One region of the Saccharopolyspora halophila genome, then DNA from elsewhere that is predicted to be linked to it. Evidence: riboswitches for the same ligand, from Rfam matches in the RefSeq annotation. Region 1 holds a riboswitch; the other holds the start of a gene.

Region 1 (7,691 bases):
GGATCGCGATCACCACGGCGAACACCGCGTTGACCATCGTCACCAGGAAGAAGATGATCAGCAGGAACAGCGTCCGCGCGCGCGGTGTGATGATCTCGCTGGTCAGCGTGCCGATGCTCTGCGCCTTGTGGCGGACCGAGATCACCAGCGCGCCGAAGTCGTGCACACCGGCGGCGAAGATCGTGCCCAGCACGACCCACATCAGCGCCGGTCCCCAGCCCCAGAACACGGCGGTGGCCGGACCGACGATCGGCGCCGCGCCCGCCACCGAGATGAAGTGGTGGCTGAACACGATGTGCTTGTTCGTGGGGATGAAGTCGACGCCGTCCCGGAACGTGTGGGCGGGCGTGGTGAAGCTCGGATCGAGCGCGTAGACCCGTTTGGCCAAGTAGGCCGAGTAGTAGCGGTAGGCTAGCGCGAGTGCCGCGAGTGCGGTTGCCAGCACGACGACTGCGGGCATGGGGTTCCTCGTATCGCACTGTAGGGTTCGGTTCCTCCGAGCGAGCCGTCGCGGAGCTGAGCCCGGCACGGGAATCCCGGAGAGACCGACTAAAGTTCGCGTCAGAACGTAGCAATTCACCCCGGCGTTACACAGGTGTCATGCGGGACGAAATGGTTGCGGCTTGGTCTCGGGCCTTCGCCGCCGAGATCCTCTGGGCGACTCCCGGTGCCGCGCGGGGCATGCCGGTCGTCCCCCTGACGTGGCTCGCCGACCGCACACCGTGCGCGGCGGTTCCACTGTCCCAGCTGGACGATCTCGACGCACTGCCGGACCGCGCCGCGTTCGTCGTGCGCGAGCCGTCGAGGACGCTGGTCGCCACCGGCGACGTCGAAGTGCGGTGGGATCTCGAGGGCGAGGAGTTCGTCGAGCACCTGCTCCCGCAGGAGATCGCGAAGCATCCGCCCACCCGGCTGCGCGCGGACAGCCTGCTCGACCGCAGGGAGAACTGGTGGTGGGTGCCGCGCGCCCTGGTCACGCTCACGACCTTCGGTCAGGTGCGCGCACTGCCCGCCCGCGCGAATCCCGGCGACGCGATGTTGGTTCGGCCTTCCCGCGATCCCGAGCACCCGGCGAACGAACCGCAGGCCACTGTGGTCACCGCCGCCCGCTGGCCGGAGCCGGGACAGGACTCGCGGGTGGAGCTGTGGCCCCGCGACGGCGCCTCGCTCGAGGGCGACGGTGAGCCCGCCTACGTGCTGGGGCACCGCAACAGCCCGGATTTCGAGCGCTGGGAGCGCTGGTATCGCGGCGGAACCCTGCACGGCGAGGTCCTGCACGTGCTGGCCGGTGACGGCGGTCCGCGTCCTGGCGACGAGGAACCCGGTTCGGCCGAGCCGTTCGGCCTGCTGGAGCGGTTCGCACGGCACCGGCGCGTGGCCAAGGACTGCAAGGCCGGGATCGCCACCGTGGAGAACCGCCGGGCCCAGCCCTGAGCTCGACTCCGCCGGGAATCAACCCGCACCGCCGCGGGTCTCAGCGGACTCGGTGGCGAGCACGTCGCGACGCCGTTTCGCGGCCTCCATCAGGAGCTGCGGGCGGAGTCGCAGAGCTGCTCCCCCCGGCCCGGGCGAAGAGCTCCGGAGCTAGAGGAGGATCCGCTCGGGCGGGTGAGGATTGACAGTTTTGCCTAAAACTGTGCGGACATTTCGGGCGCCGTGAGCTTGCAGTTCTAGGCAGAACTGTCACGAGCCTGCTCGGGCACCGCTGCGCGCATCGTCGAGTCGCGCCCGGGCCCCGGTGCGGAGGAAGCGGACGTGCGGGTGGCCCTCGGGCTCCTGGGTGACCTCGGCGCGCACGCCGTAGACCTGCTCGATCAGGGGCTCGGTGAGCACCTCGGACGGTTCGCCCGCCGCGACCACCGAGCCCTGCTGCAGCACCACGATCCGCTCGCAGAACATCGCCGCCAGGTTCAGGTCGTGCAGCGCGACCACGGTGGTCAGCGGCAGCTCGACCAGCAGCTCGAGCAGTTCGAGCTGGTGCTGGACGTCCAAGTGGTTGGTCGGTTCGTCCAGCAGCAGCTCGCGGGGTTGCTGGGCCAGGGCGCGGGCGATCTGGACCCGCTGGCGCTCACCGCCGGACAGCGTCTGCCACCGCTGATCCACCTTGCCGGTCAGACCGGTGCGCTCCAGCGCGGCGCGAACCGCTTCGGCGTCCTCGGCGCTCGCCTGCTGCCAGGCCTTGCGGTGCGGGATGCGGCCCAGCCGCACCACGTCCCGCACCGTCAGCGGGACCTGCGTGTCGGTGTTCTGCTCGACCACGGCCACCCGCCGCGCCAGCGTGCGGCGGTCCACCCCGGAGAGCTCGCGCCCGTCGAGGGTGACCACGCCCGTGCTGGGGTTGAGCAGTCCGGCCAGCAACCGCAGCAGCGTCGACTTCCCCGACCCGTTGGGCCCGAGCAGGCCTACGGTCTCGCCTTCGCGCGGGGCGATGCTGACGCCGTCGACCACCGGCTTCCCGCCGAGCGCCCGGGAGACCCGGTTCGCCGCGAGTCCTTCGCTCATCGCGTCTCCCTCGCGCGGTAGAGGATCAGCACGAACGCGGGCACGCCGATCAGCGCGGTCATGACTCCCACCGGGATCTCCTGCGGGTCCAGAACGGTGCGGCTGAGCGTGTCGACCCACACCAGGAAGATCGCACCGGACAACGCCGTCGCCGGTAGCAGCCGCGCGTGGCCGGGACCGGACAGGGCGCGGGTGGCGTGCGGCAGCACCAGGCCGACGAACCCGATCGCTCCCGAGGAGCTCACCAGCACCGCGGTCAGCAGCGCGGTCACGCACAGCAGCACCAGCCGCGTGCGGGCCACCCGCACGCCGAGCGTGGCAGCGGCGTCCTCGCCGAAGGCGAACGCGTCCAGCGCACGCGCGTGACCGGCGCACACCAGCATGGTCAGCACCAGCGCCCCCGCGCACAACCCGACCTCGGTCCAGCTGGAGTTGCTCAGCGAGCCCAGCAGCCAGAACAGCACGGCGCGGGTGGTGTTCGCGTCGGCGGAGGTGAGCACGATGAACGAGGTCAGCGCCGAGAACAGCTGCATCGCGGCGACGCCGGAGAGCACCACGCGATCGGTGGTTCCGCCGAGCACGTGGCTCAACCACAGCACCAGCGCGAACGAGAACAGCGCACCGCCGAACGCGCCCGTCGACAGCGACAGCGCGCCGCCGCCCACCCCGAGCACGATCACCAGCACCGCACCGGTGGAGGCCCCCGAGGACACACCCAGCACGAACGGGTCGGCCAGCGGGTTGCGCAGCAACGACTGCATGATCGCCCCGCAGACCGCCAGCCCGGCGCCGCAGATCGCGGCCAGCAGCGTGCGCGGCAGCCGCAGGTTCCACACGATGCCCTCGCGGATCAGCGACAGCTCCGAGGCCGCGAGGCCGAGCCGGTCGGCGACCACCGCCCACACATCACCGACCCGCAGCTGCGCGGGGCCGATCGTGATCGCCACGGCGATCGACAGCAGCAGCGCAACGATGCCGCCGACCAGCAGCAGCGGTAACCGGAAGTGGTCGCGCACGTGCGCGGCCCTCACTCGGACAGCCGGAATTCGCGCAGCTTGGCGGCCACCTTCTCCGCCCCGGTGACCGTGCGGATGGTCGGGTTCATCGCCTGTCCGCTCAAGGTGACGTAGCGCTTCTCGCGGACGGCGGTCATGTTCCGCGTGACCGGGTGCGATTCCAGGAACTCGATCTTCGCGCGGGCGGATTCCGCGGTCTGCGAGTCGCGGGTCAGGTCGCCCAGCACCAGCGCGTCCGGATCGCGCTCAGCCACGACCTCCCAGTTGATCTGCGGCCACTCCGCGCGGGTGTCGTCGAACGCGTTCTCGGCGCCGAGCTCCCTGGTGATGATGCCGGGCGCTCCGCAGCAGCCCGCGATGTAGGGCGATTCGGAGTTGGCGAACCAGTACGCCACGGATGTGTCGGGAGCTGCGAGCTCGCGGGTGGCGCGGTCCATCCGGCCGCGCAGCTCGGCGACCAGCCGCTCGCCCCGGTCCTCGACGCCGAAGAGCCGGGCGAGGTCGCGCACCTCGTCGTAGATCAGTTCCATGGTCAGCGGCTCGTTCCGGCGCCCGTCGCCCGAGCCGCTGTTGTCCTTGACGCAGTCGGCCGGGGACAGGTAGCTCGGCACGCCCAGCTCGGCGAACTGCTCGCGCGTGGCGACACCGCCGGTGCCCAGCGTGGATTCGAAGGAGGCCGTGACCAGGTCCGGTTCGGCGGCCAGCACCGACTCGTAGGAGGGCCGGTCATCGGCGAGCCGGGGAACGCCCTCGTTGGCCGCGGCCAGGTCTTCGGGAAGCGGATCGGTCCACATCGCGGTGCCGGCGATGCGGTCGGCCAGCCCGAGCGCGAGCAGGATCTCCGTGCTGCCCTGGTTCAGCGAGACGACCCGCCGCGGCGGCGCCTCGACCTCGGTGCGCTGGCCGCAGTTGTCGACGACCTGCGGGAATCCGGGTGCGGAGCGCTGCCGTTCCTCGCTCCCGGCACCCGCGCCGCAGCCGGCGAGCGGGACGAGCAGTCCGAGGACGAGCGGTAAGGCAAGACGATGCCAAGCGATCAAGCGCACGAACGTTCCTTCGCGTCAGGGCTCTGCACGCGGAGCCCGGTTGCCATGGCAAACCCGGATCGAGCCGGGGGCCAGCAGGTCTTCGGACTCGGGGTCTTCCGGACGGAACGCCTTCCCAGGGCTGCGATCCGCGACGATCTCGGATCCCCAGTGGCCTCGTGCTCCGCCGTCCCCCACACCGCTGCGCGTCAGTTCCGGATTCGCACCGGATTCCCTGTTCACGGGGTACGTGAATCGGCTGGCTTCGCGAAGTTATCACACGGCCGTGCAGGTTGATCGTCTTTGTGACCTGCCCCGCCGTTGGCTCCGTCGGCGAAATACACCATTTCCGAACACGTTCGGCGTTGTGCTAACTACGATCGGTGACGACGTCGACCTGGAGGAGAGATGACGAAGCGAGCACGTCGCCAATGGGTGCTGGGACTCACCGCGGCGGTACTCGCCGCAGCCGTGATCGGAGCGTTCGCGCTGCGGACGCCCGCACCGATCGGGCACTGGAACAGCGCGGAGGGGCGTGCCGAGTTCCTGGCGGCCTACGACGCGGCGATGACCGACCTGCCCCGGCCCGCTGAAGTGCGCGACGTGCGAACGGACTTCGGCTTCGTCCGCGTCTACCGCTTCGACGGAGCGGGCGGCGAACCGCTCGTCCTGCTCCCGGGACGAGCGGCGGCCTCCCCGGTGTGGGCCGACAACCTGCCCTCGCTGCTGCGCATCGGCGACGTCTACACCGTCGACCTGCTCGGCGAGCCCGGGCTGAGCGTGCAGGAAGCCCCGATCACCGACGAGGCCGATCAGGCCGCCTGGCTCGACCAGGTGCTGGCCCGACTGCCCGAGCAGCGGTTCCACCTGGTCGGCCTCTCGATCGGCGGGTGGACTGCGGCCAATCTCGCGATCCACCGGCCACAGCGCGTCGCCAGGGTCACCCTGATCGACCCGGTCTACACCTTCGACGACATCCCGCTCAGCACGGCGATCCGGGCGATCCCGGCGTCCGTGCCCTGGTTGCCGAAGTCCTGGCGGGACTCGTTCAACTCCTACACGGCAGGCGGCGCGCCGGTGCGGGACGTGCCGGTGGCCGACATGATCGAAGCGGGAATGCGCTACTACTCGATGCGCCTGCCCCAGCCCGCGCTGATCGAACCCGATGAGCTGCGCGGCTTGCGGATGCCGGTGCTGGCGCTGATCGCCGGACGGTCGGTCATGCACGATCCGGACACCGCTGTCGCCACGGCCACCGACGTTCTGGTCAACGGCACGGTCGAGGTGTTCCCGGACGCCTCGCACGCGGTCAACGGCGAGCGTCCGCGCGAGGTGGCCGATGCGATCGATCGTTTCGTCCGATAGGGGCCCTTCAGCGTGCGGCGGCAGCCGCACGCGGTGCGGGGCTCAGCTCGCACCGCCGCGCGGGTCCTCAGGCGCCTTCGGGCCAGGACAGCCGCAGCGCCGCGCAGGCCGCTGCTCGAGTCGCGCTCCCGCAGCCCGACGACGTCTGCGGCCCGGCACCGCCACGCAAACCCCGAGCTGAAACATCTCCCACGAGAAGGGCCGGTGCACCGCGCGATGCACCGGCCCTCGGCTTCTCCGGGTCAGATCAGCTGAAAGATGTCGAAGGCCCCGGACAGCTGGCCGATGACCGCGATGGTGGCCGCGAGCGCCCCGAGCGCCGCCACCGTCAGCACTGCCATGACGACCAGGTACACGAGCGCCCTGACCGGCTTCGGCAGCTTGGCCACCGAATCGAAGTCGGGCAGCGTGAAGTGTGGTTCCTTACCGATCCCTGGTGCGGACATCCTGACTCCCCCGTCCTTGTCAGTTCTCTCGAACAGTTGCTTCTGATCGAGAGACGGAGCGCAACCCCAGCCAGTTGCGCCGTTTCGCATCACGAATTCGTCTCGGCTGGAAATCGATCAGATCGTCCAGCGCGGGCGACCCGCACGACTCCCGTCGGCCACCTCGGCCCGGCACCAATCATCCGCATCGAAGCCGTTGATCGCGAGCCGACCTGAAGAGGTGATCGCGCTTTGAACTCGGATCGTTACTCCGCGGGCCACCGGGCCCGGGCGGACGGACGACGCTGGTAGATCACGGTGTGGCACCGTTGGAACACCGAGCGACCAGATCAATTTTCTCACACGTGCCACTTCGATCTTCACTCGGGTCGGACAAGAGCGACACCGCCGATCGGGGAATGATCATCCGCTTCATCCGCCTCCGAGCGGCCGCTCTCGAATGGAAATTCGACATTCTGACCGAGCGGTGCGAACGGGATTGCGAAATTTCGCTGAACCCCCGAAAAGCGAGAAGCAACGATGCGGATACGACCGAACCGATCATTCACGACATCGGTCCGCGCAAAATGATCACGAGCGCGCTCCGAATCGATCACGTTCTGCCGCGGGGCGGCGAAAATGTCCTGATCAGCGCGCCTGACTACCCTCCGCAGGCGTCGGCTCAGCCTGATGGACTGGTGACCACTCCTCCGCTTAGTGGCAAACTGCGGCGCTACAGTTAGCGTGACGTGATCACTACGATCCGTCATGTCGTCGACCGATGGAAGGGGCGCACCTCGTGAGTCAGCCGAGGCCGGAAACGCTCACACCGGAGGGTGTGGACCTGGAACACCCGAACGTCGCCCGGGTCTACGACTTCTACCTCGGTGGCAGCGCGAACTACGCGATCGACCGGGTCTTCGCGGAGAAGGCGCTCGAGCGGTATCCGTTCGTTCGACCAGCCGCCATGGCCAACCGCCTCTTCCTGCACCGGGTGGTCCGCTACCTGGCCAAGCGGGGCATCCGCCAGTTCATCGACGTCGGCTCCGGCGTGCCGACCATGGGCAGCACCCACCAGGTCGCCGACGAGATCGTGCCGGACGCGCACTGCGTCTACATCGACAACGAGGCGGTTGCGGTCGCGCACTCGCAGATGCTGCTGGAGCGCGAAGACGTCACCGATCGGCACACCGTCATCCAGGCCGACCTCCGCGAGCCGGACTTGCTCTGGTCGAAGATCGCCGATTCGGGCGTGATCGACCTGGACCAGCCGGTCGCCCTGCTGCTGATCGCGGTCCTGCACGTCACGCAACCCGGCCCGGACGGCGAGGACGTCGGCCCGCAGTCGGTGGCCCGCT
Region 2 (7,691 bases), on a different contig from region 1:
CTCCAGCAGCTCGGCGTGCTCCGCGTAGCCGAAGCTGAACGCCGGACCACCGGCGACCGCGACCACCGGTGCGCGCGCCGCCTCGGCTTGGGGTTCGACCTCCTCGGCCGGATCCCAGGCCGGCCCGGGCAACTGCCCGGCCGTGCGGGCGAGACCGGCCAGCGCGTTGAGGTCCACCGAGGACTCGACGACGTCGGTCATCGACTCGACCGCCCGGACGGCTTCGGCGCCGTGCTCGACGGCCGTGACCAGGCCCAGGTGCCGGGACGGGACCTCCAGGTCCGCGGTGCGCGGGATCGCCCCCAGCACGGGCAGGCCCACGTCGTCGGCGGCGGCGCGCAGCACCTGTTCGTGACGGTCCGAGCCGACGCGATTGAGGAGCACGCCCGCCAGCCGGATCTGCGGGCGGTAGGCGCGGAAGCCGTGCAGCAGCGCGGCGAGGCTGTGGCTCTGCCCCTTGGCGTCGACGACCAGCACCACCGGTGCGTCCAGCAGCTGCGCGACGTGCGCGGTGGAACCCAAGGCGATCTCCTCGCCCCCGCCGATGCGGCCGTCGAACAGCCCCATCACGCCCTCCACCACGGACAGGTCCGCCTCGGCAGCCCCGTGGTGGAACAGCGGCGCGACGCGATCGGGCCCGACCAGCACCGGATCGAGGTTGCGCGCGATCCGGTCCGCGGCGAGCCGGTGGTATCCGGGGTCGATGTAGTCCGGACCGACCTTGAACGGCGCCACCCGATCACCGCGGCGGCGCAGCGCACCGAGCAGACCGGTGGCCGCGGTGGTCTTGCCCTGTCCCGAACCGGGGGCCGCGAGGACGACCCGGGCGGGCGAGGTCACCACTCGATGCCCTTCTGGCCCTTCTGCCCGGCATCCATCGGGTGCTTGACCTTGGAGGTCTCCATCACCAGGTCGGCGGCGTCGATGAGCGCCTGCGGCGCGTACCGGCCGGTGATCAGCACGTGCTGGTGGCCGGTGCGGTTGCGCAGCGTCTCCACGACGTCCTCGACGTCGACCCAGCCCCAGTGCAGCGGGTAGGTGAACTCGTCGAGGACGTACAGGCCGTGGCGCTCGTCGCGCAGCCGGCGCGCGATCTCCTGCCAGCCCTCGAGCGCGGCGGCTGCGTGGTCTTCATCGGTCCCCTTCTTGCGGGTCCACGACCAGCCCTCGCCCATCTTGTGCCACTCGACCGGACCGCCCTCGCCGGTCTCCTCGTGCAGCCTGCCGAGGGCGCGGAACGCGGACTCCTCGCCGACGCGCCACTTGGCGGACTTGACGAACTGGAACACCCCGATCGGCCAGCCCTGGTTCCAACCGCGCAGCGCGAGGCCGAAGGCGGCGGTCGACTTGCCCTTCATCTCACCGGTGTGCACCACCACCAGTGGCCGGTTGCGCCGCTGGCGCGTCGTCAGACCGTCGTCGGGCACGTTCGAAGGTTGTCCCTGAGGCATGACAAGACCCTAACCAAGACCAACTTCACCATCCGGGCCCGCACCGGCGCGGAGTGGCAATGCTCGCTATTACGACTGTTGACTTTCGGCGCCCCCTCCGGTCGTCACCAGGAGGTGGTCAACTTCACCGCCCCGAAAGTCGTTCGAGAGGCGAACATTATGAGCGTCGCGAACGAGGGAGCCGCCCATGCCGACCAGGCCACCGGCCGTGCTGTCCACAGCCGCGTTCATCAGCAGTTTCGACCGCTTCGCGGTCACCCCGATGCTGGTGCTGATCGCGGTGAGCATGCACGTCCCGCTCGCCTCGGCGGTGACCGTGGCCAGCGGCTACTTCCTGGCCTACGGATTGTCCCAACCCGTGTGGGGCGTGCTGTCGGACCGGTTCGGCCGAATCCCGGTGATGCGCACCGCGCTGGCGGCCGCCGCCGCGACCGGGCTGATCTCCACGTTCGCACCGCACATCGCGGTGCTGCTGCTCGCCCGGGTGCTGGCGGGCGCGTTCATGGGCGCGGTGGTGCCGACGACCCTGACCTACCTCGGCGACACGGTCTCCGCGCAGCACCGACAGAGCGCGCTGTCGGATCTGATGGCCGCGCAAGCGGTCGGCACGGCCGCTGCCACCGCGATCGCCGGAGTGCTGGCGCACTGGCTGGACTGGCGCGTCGTGTTCGCGCTGCCCGCGATCTTCGCCGCAGTCTGCGCCGTGCTGCTGGGCGGCCTGCCGGAGCCGGACCGCGCCGAGGTCAGCGGCATCCGCGCGCACCTCGGTTCGGTGCTGACCAACCGCTGGGCGCTGCTGGTGTTCGCGCTGGTCTTCGTGGAGGGCGCGGTGCTGCTCGGCGTCCTGACGTTCCTGGCCTCGGCGCTGGTCGACGAGGGCCTGGACGTGGCCGTGGCCGGTCTGGCCACCGGCGCCTACGGCATCGGCGTGCTGGTGTTCTCCCGCCTGGTCAAGGCGATCAACTCGACGCTGGCCGTCTGGTGGCTGATCGCCATCGGCGGCACGGCGATGGCCGCCGGTTACGCGGTCGTCGCGGTGGAGACCAACGTCCTCACGGTGATCACCACCGCGCTGCTGCTGGGCGGTGGCTGGTCGTTCATGCACTCATCGCTGCAGGCGTGGGCGACCTCGGTGGCCCCGGAGGCCCGCGGAACCGCGGTGGCGCTGTTCGCCAGCGCGCTGTTCCTCGGCAGCGCCGTGGCCTCCGCCGCGGCGGGCCCGCTGGCCGACCACGGCCGCTACGCGGAGCTGTTCACCATCGCGGGAGCCACCGCGATCCCCCTGGTCATCACGGCCACCTACGCCCGCCGCCGATACCGGAGGACGATGGCCCCGGCCTGACGACCACCGAGGGCGAGCGGCGGTGCCGCTTCCCCGGCGACCGGTACCGCCCGCGGCTGCTGAGCGGCTACGTGGCGAGGACGGTCAGGACGCCGGGCAGGTAGTTGCATCAGGAGTGGTGCTCGCCACCCGCACCGCCGAGCAGGACGACCCGAGAACGACAAGAAAGAGCCCCGCGCTCAACCGGCCTGGGGGTCGCTGGGAGCGCGGGGCACTTTAGAGGTCCACCCCTGGGGGTCAGGTGGACGTGCGCCACCGTACCAATCCGACCGACGCGTGAGTACTCGTCAGGTTGAATCTCGTAATCGAACCGAGATCAAGCGGCCAAACCGCTGTCGCCGCTGGCGGCGCGGACCACGCCGGCCACGTGCTCGGCGGACAGCTCCTCCAGCCGCAGGCAGGGACCGCCGAGCGCGGCCGCCACCCGCGGCGCGAGGCCGAGCTTGACCGGCCCGCTCTCGCAGTCCACGACCACCGAGGCGGCGCCGACACCGGCGAGCGTGCCCGCTGCGCGCAACGCGTCGTCGACGGCCTGCTGCGAGCGCTTGGTCCCGGTTTGACCGGTTTGCGCTGGCACCGTGGCCTTTCCATCGGTGAGCAGCACCACCAGCGCGCGGCGCTGCGGATCGCGGGTGCGCTCGGTCTGCACGACCTTGCGGGCGCGCAGCAGACCGTCGGCCAGCGGCGTCCGGCCACCAGTGCGCATCCGTCGCAACCGCGCGGCCGCGACGTCCACCGAGGACGTCGGCGGCAACGTCAGCTCCGCCGCGTCGCCGCGGAAGGTGATCACGCCGACCTTGTCGCGCCGCTGGTAGGCGTCCCGCAGCAACGACATCACGGCACCGCTGACCGCCGACATGCGCTCCTTGGCGGCCATCGAACCCGAGGCGTCCACCGCGAACAGCACGAGGTTGCCCTCGCGTCCTTCCCGGACCGCCTTGCGCACGTCCTCGGAGCGCAGCACCAGTCCCGGACCGGAGCGGCCGCGGGCCACCTGGTGCGGCGCGGCGGCCGCCAGCGTCGCGGTCAGGTGCATCCCGTGCCCGTCCGCAGTGGACGCGCGCGTGGTCTTGCCGGTGCGCGAGCGCGCGCGGGATCGGCGCCCGGGGGCTCCCTCTCCCACTCCGGGCACCTCCAGCAGGCGCGCCTGGAACGACGGCGCGGGTGCGGCGGGGGCCTTGTCGGACTGCCCGGACCCGCCGGAGGGCTCCTCATCTGAGTCCGGCTGCGCCGCGCCGCCCGAGGGCCCGTCGGTGGGCTCGTCATGCGGCTGACCACCACCGGGACCGCCGTCGGGCCCACCATCCGGATCGTCGTCGGGGTCGTTGTCCGGGTCCGGGTCGTTGTCCGGTCCGGACTCGGATTCGGCCTGCTCGGCGGCGTCCTGCATGGCCTGCTGCAGCTGGTCCTCGGCCATGCCCGGTTCGTCGAAGGGGTCGCGGCGGCGCCGGTGCGGCAGAGCCAGCCGGGCGCCGGCCTCCACGTCCTCCTCGGTGACGGCCTCGGCGCCGCGCCAGGCGGCGTGCGCGATCGCGGTGCGCGCCAGCACCAGGTCCGCGCGCATCCCGTCGACGTCGAACGACGCGCACAGCGCGGAGATCCGACGCACCTCGGAGGCGGGCAGCACGACCGACTCGACGCGCTCGCGAGCCGCGACGATCCGCTTGGCGAGCTCGGCGTCGGCGTCCGCGTACTGGGCGGCGAACCCGGCCGGATCGGCCTCGAAGGCCAGCCTGCGGCGCACCACCTCGGTGCGGGTCTCGACCTCGCGGGAGGCGGCCACCTGCACGGTCAGGCCGAACCGGTCGAGCAGCTGCGGACGCAGCTCGCCCTCCTCCGGGTTCATCGTCCCGACCAGCAGGAACGACGCGGCGTGCGAAACGGAGACGCCGTCGCGCTCGATGTGCGCGCGCCCCATCGCGGCGGCGTCGAGCAGCAGGTCGACCAGGTGGTCGTGCAGCAGGTTGGCCTCGTCGACGTAGAGCACGCCGCGGTGCGCCCCGGCCAGCAAGCCAGGCTGGAACGCCTTCACGCCCTCGGTCAGCGCGCGTTCGAGGTCCAGCGAGCCGATCAACCGGTCCTCGGTGGCGCCCACCGGCAGCTCGACCAGCTGCGCGGGGCGCTGCGTGGCGGTCTGTCCGTGCGGGGCGTCCGGGCAGTCCGGGTCGGGTTCACGCGGGTCGCAGCCGAAGCGGCAGCCGTCGACGACGTCCAGCGCGGGCAGCAGCGAAGCGAGCGCGCGCACGACGGTCGACTTGGCGGTGCCCTTCTCGCCGCGCACGAGAACACCGCCGATGCGCGGGTGCACCGCGTTGAGCAGCAACGCCAGCTGCAGGTCGTCTTGGCCGACCACGGCGGAGAAGGGGAAGCGAGGGGCAGACATGTGTTCCTTCCTCGGGGTGCGGACGCCCCGGCGGCGGGAACAAGGGGCCGCAGTGTCCTGACTCCCGGATCGCCGCGGCGCACTCCGGCCTTCCCAGGTCATCCCCGGTGGCTCGTCGTGGAGTGCCGCTTCCCGGTCACAGTGGCGCCGACCGTGCCGGACTCCCACCGGCTTCCTGGCACGCCCCTTGCATTCGGATCAACGCATATCGTTCCAGACGCGGATCACGTCCCCAACCTCCAGGGACGTGAGATCACCGACTCATTCGGCCGGGGCAGGAGTCCTCGGGGGCACGCCGTCAGCGCGCGACGGCGTGGGCGCGGCGGGGTTCGCGGCGCATGCCGATGTGCGGGATGCCGTCCTCGAGGTACTCCTCGCCTTCCTCGACGAACCCGAAGGAGGCGTAGAAGTCCTTGGCGTAGGTCTGGGCGGAGAGCGTGGCCGGGAAGTTCTGCACCTCGGCGACCGCGGCGCGCATCAGCTTGCGACCGAGTCCCATGCGGCGCGCGCTCTTGGCGGTGCAGACCCGGCCGATGCGGTAGGCGCCGTCCGGGTCCTCCAGCAGGCGCAGGTAGCCGAGGACGTAGCCGTCGGCGCTGTCGATCCAGAAGTGCCGGGTCGAGTCCTCGAGATCGCGCCCGTCCAACTCGGAATAGGCGCACTCCTGCTCGACCACGAAGACGTCCACGCGGAGGCGCAACATGCGGTAGAAGTCCGCGGCATCGAGGTCCGCGGTGTAGGCGCGGTGGACGGCGGCTGCGAGCGGCTGGAGGGTCACCCTTACCTGGATATCACAGCCGCTGCGCTAGGTCGGCATTAGCGGGCGGCCGGAGTTGTCTGCGCCACTACACCCGTTCGGTGCGGCGCGGCCGCTGTCATGGCAGGTCGTTGGCCAGCGGCACGTAGTTGGCCAGCCTGGTGTAGACGCCCGGCGTACCGGGTCGGCCGCATCCGGTCCCGTAGGACACCACGCCGATGAGCTTGCCGTCGGCCACGATGGGACCGCCGGAGTCGCCCGCGCAGGCGTCCTTGCCGCCCTCGGGATAACCGGCGCAGAACATGCTGCGCTCGTCGTAGTTGGCGTAGGCGGACTTGCAGGAGTCGTCGGCGTTGATCGGCACGTCCACCGAGCGCAGCGTGTCCGAGGACGGACCGTTCTCGCTGGTGCGACCCCAGCCGTAGACCCGGGCCGTGGTGCCCGGCGCGTAGGCCTCGGTGTCACCGGGTTCGACCATCGGCAGCGGCCGCTGCGGCATCGGCTCGGACAGGCTCAGCACGGCGAGGTCGTCCCCGCTGGTGATGTCGCGGTACTCGGGGTGCACCCACACGTCCTGCACCGATCCGACCGTGCCCTGCGTGGAGCGGAGGTCGGTGCGTCCGGCGACGACCTGGATGTCCTCCGCCGAGCGCTGCGCACCGGTGAGCGGGTCGACGGCGCAGTGCGCGGCGGTGACCACCTCACCGGCGGAGACCAGGGTTCCGCCGCAGAAGTGGTTGCCGTAGGTGTCGGTCAGCGCCACCGCCCATGGCGCGGCATCGGTGCTGGAGGAGGTACCGCCGAGGACGCGGGGCTGGGCCTGCTCGGACGGTTCCGCGTTGGCCAGCGGGTTGGTGCTCGCCAGTGCGGTGACCGCTCCGGCCACGGCCATTCGCCGCAGCGAGCGGGCCGCCTTGCTGCCTCCGGTGTGCCGCCCCACATCGACCTCCAGTCATCGCCGATCTTGCCGAGCGCACACCGTAGTCACCCGCACACCGAAACATCACGAGGCGCAACTCACAGCCTGTCAGGAAATCTTTTCGTTAAAATCGACTTCCGAACGAAATTTTTCCGACCTGGCCGCGCGACGCGGCCGCTCATCCGCCCCGCATCGACGCGGGCCCGATCTGCGTAGATCGCGTGATCCGCAGATCTCCACCAGCCGGATGAAGATCTTCACCCGCTCTAGCGACGCGTTGACGCGCGTCGCAGCGAAGGAGGAAACCGCTGTGCTCCTGGACCCGACCACGTTGCCCGCCTTCCTGGTGGCGAGTGCGGTCGTCATCGTCACGCCGGGAGTCGACGCGTTCCTCCTGCTGCGCACCTCGTTGAACGCGGGGCGCCGAGCGGGGCTGCTGGCGCTGGTCGGCATCCACAGCGCGAGCGCGTTGCAGGTCACCGCGGTGATCTGCGGGCTCGGCGCGCTGCTGTCGAGCACCCCGCAGGTGATGGAGGTGCTCAAGTGGATCGGCGCCGGGTACCTGATCTACCTGGCCGGGATGATCCTGCGCGGGTTGTGGCTGACCAGGAAGGAATCCGGAACGCTCAACACGCCGCCCGCGGACTCCGCGAACCCGTTCGTGCGCGGGCTGCTGAGCAACCTGACGAACCCGAAGATGCTGCTGTTCAGCCTCGCGTTCCTGCCGCAGTTCGTCGGCATCGCGACGAACCCGACGCTGCAGCTGGTCTTCCTGGGCATCGTGTTCCTGGCGCTGGCCGCGGTCTGGGAGGTCACCATCGTGCTGACCGCCGCCAAGA

Evidence for each region. Region 1 has a riboswitch for cobalamin ahead of ABD289_RS14720 (ABC transporter substrate-binding protein). Riboswitches for the same ligand answer to the same signal wherever they lie in the genome.
Region 2: another riboswitch for cobalamin. It lies ahead of ABD289_RS19275 (putative cobaltochelatase); the one in region 1 lies ahead of ABD289_RS14720 (ABC transporter substrate-binding protein).

What each region holds. Positions count from the first base shown of each region.
Region 1 is NZ_BAAARA010000008.1:446,189-453,879, forward strand. Features, by position in the region: gene ABD289_RS14700 (carbon starvation CstA family protein) at 1-460, opposite strand, end outside; gene ABD289_RS14705 (hypothetical protein) at 601-1,434, shown strand; gene ABD289_RS14710 (ABC transporter ATP-binding protein) at 1,684-2,502, opposite strand; gene ABD289_RS14715 (FecCD family ABC transporter permease) at 2,499-3,494, opposite strand; gene ABD289_RS14720 (ABC transporter substrate-binding protein) at 3,530-4,564, opposite strand; cobalamin riboswitch at 4,621-4,822, opposite strand; gene ABD289_RS14725 (alpha/beta fold hydrolase) at 4,952-5,908, shown strand; gene ABD289_RS14730 (hypothetical protein) at 6,151-6,354, opposite strand; gene ABD289_RS14735 (hypothetical protein) at 6,753-7,076, shown strand; gene ABD289_RS14740 (SAM-dependent methyltransferase) at 7,133-7,691, shown strand, end outside.
Region 2 is NZ_BAAARA010000015.1:175,738-183,428, forward strand. Features, by position in the region: gene ABD289_RS19260 (cobyrinic acid a,c-diamide synthase CobB) at 1-840, opposite strand, end outside; gene cobO (cob(I)yrinic acid a,c-diamide adenosyltransferase) at 837-1,451, opposite strand; gene ABD289_RS19270 (MFS transporter) at 1,639-2,793, shown strand; gene ABD289_RS19275 (putative cobaltochelatase) at 3,110-5,176, opposite strand; cobalamin riboswitch at 5,227-5,354, opposite strand; gene ABD289_RS19280 (GNAT family N-acetyltransferase) at 5,475-5,954, opposite strand; gene ABD289_RS19285 (S1 family peptidase) at 6,052-6,873, opposite strand; gene ABD289_RS19290 (LysE family translocator) at 7,163-7,691, shown strand, end outside.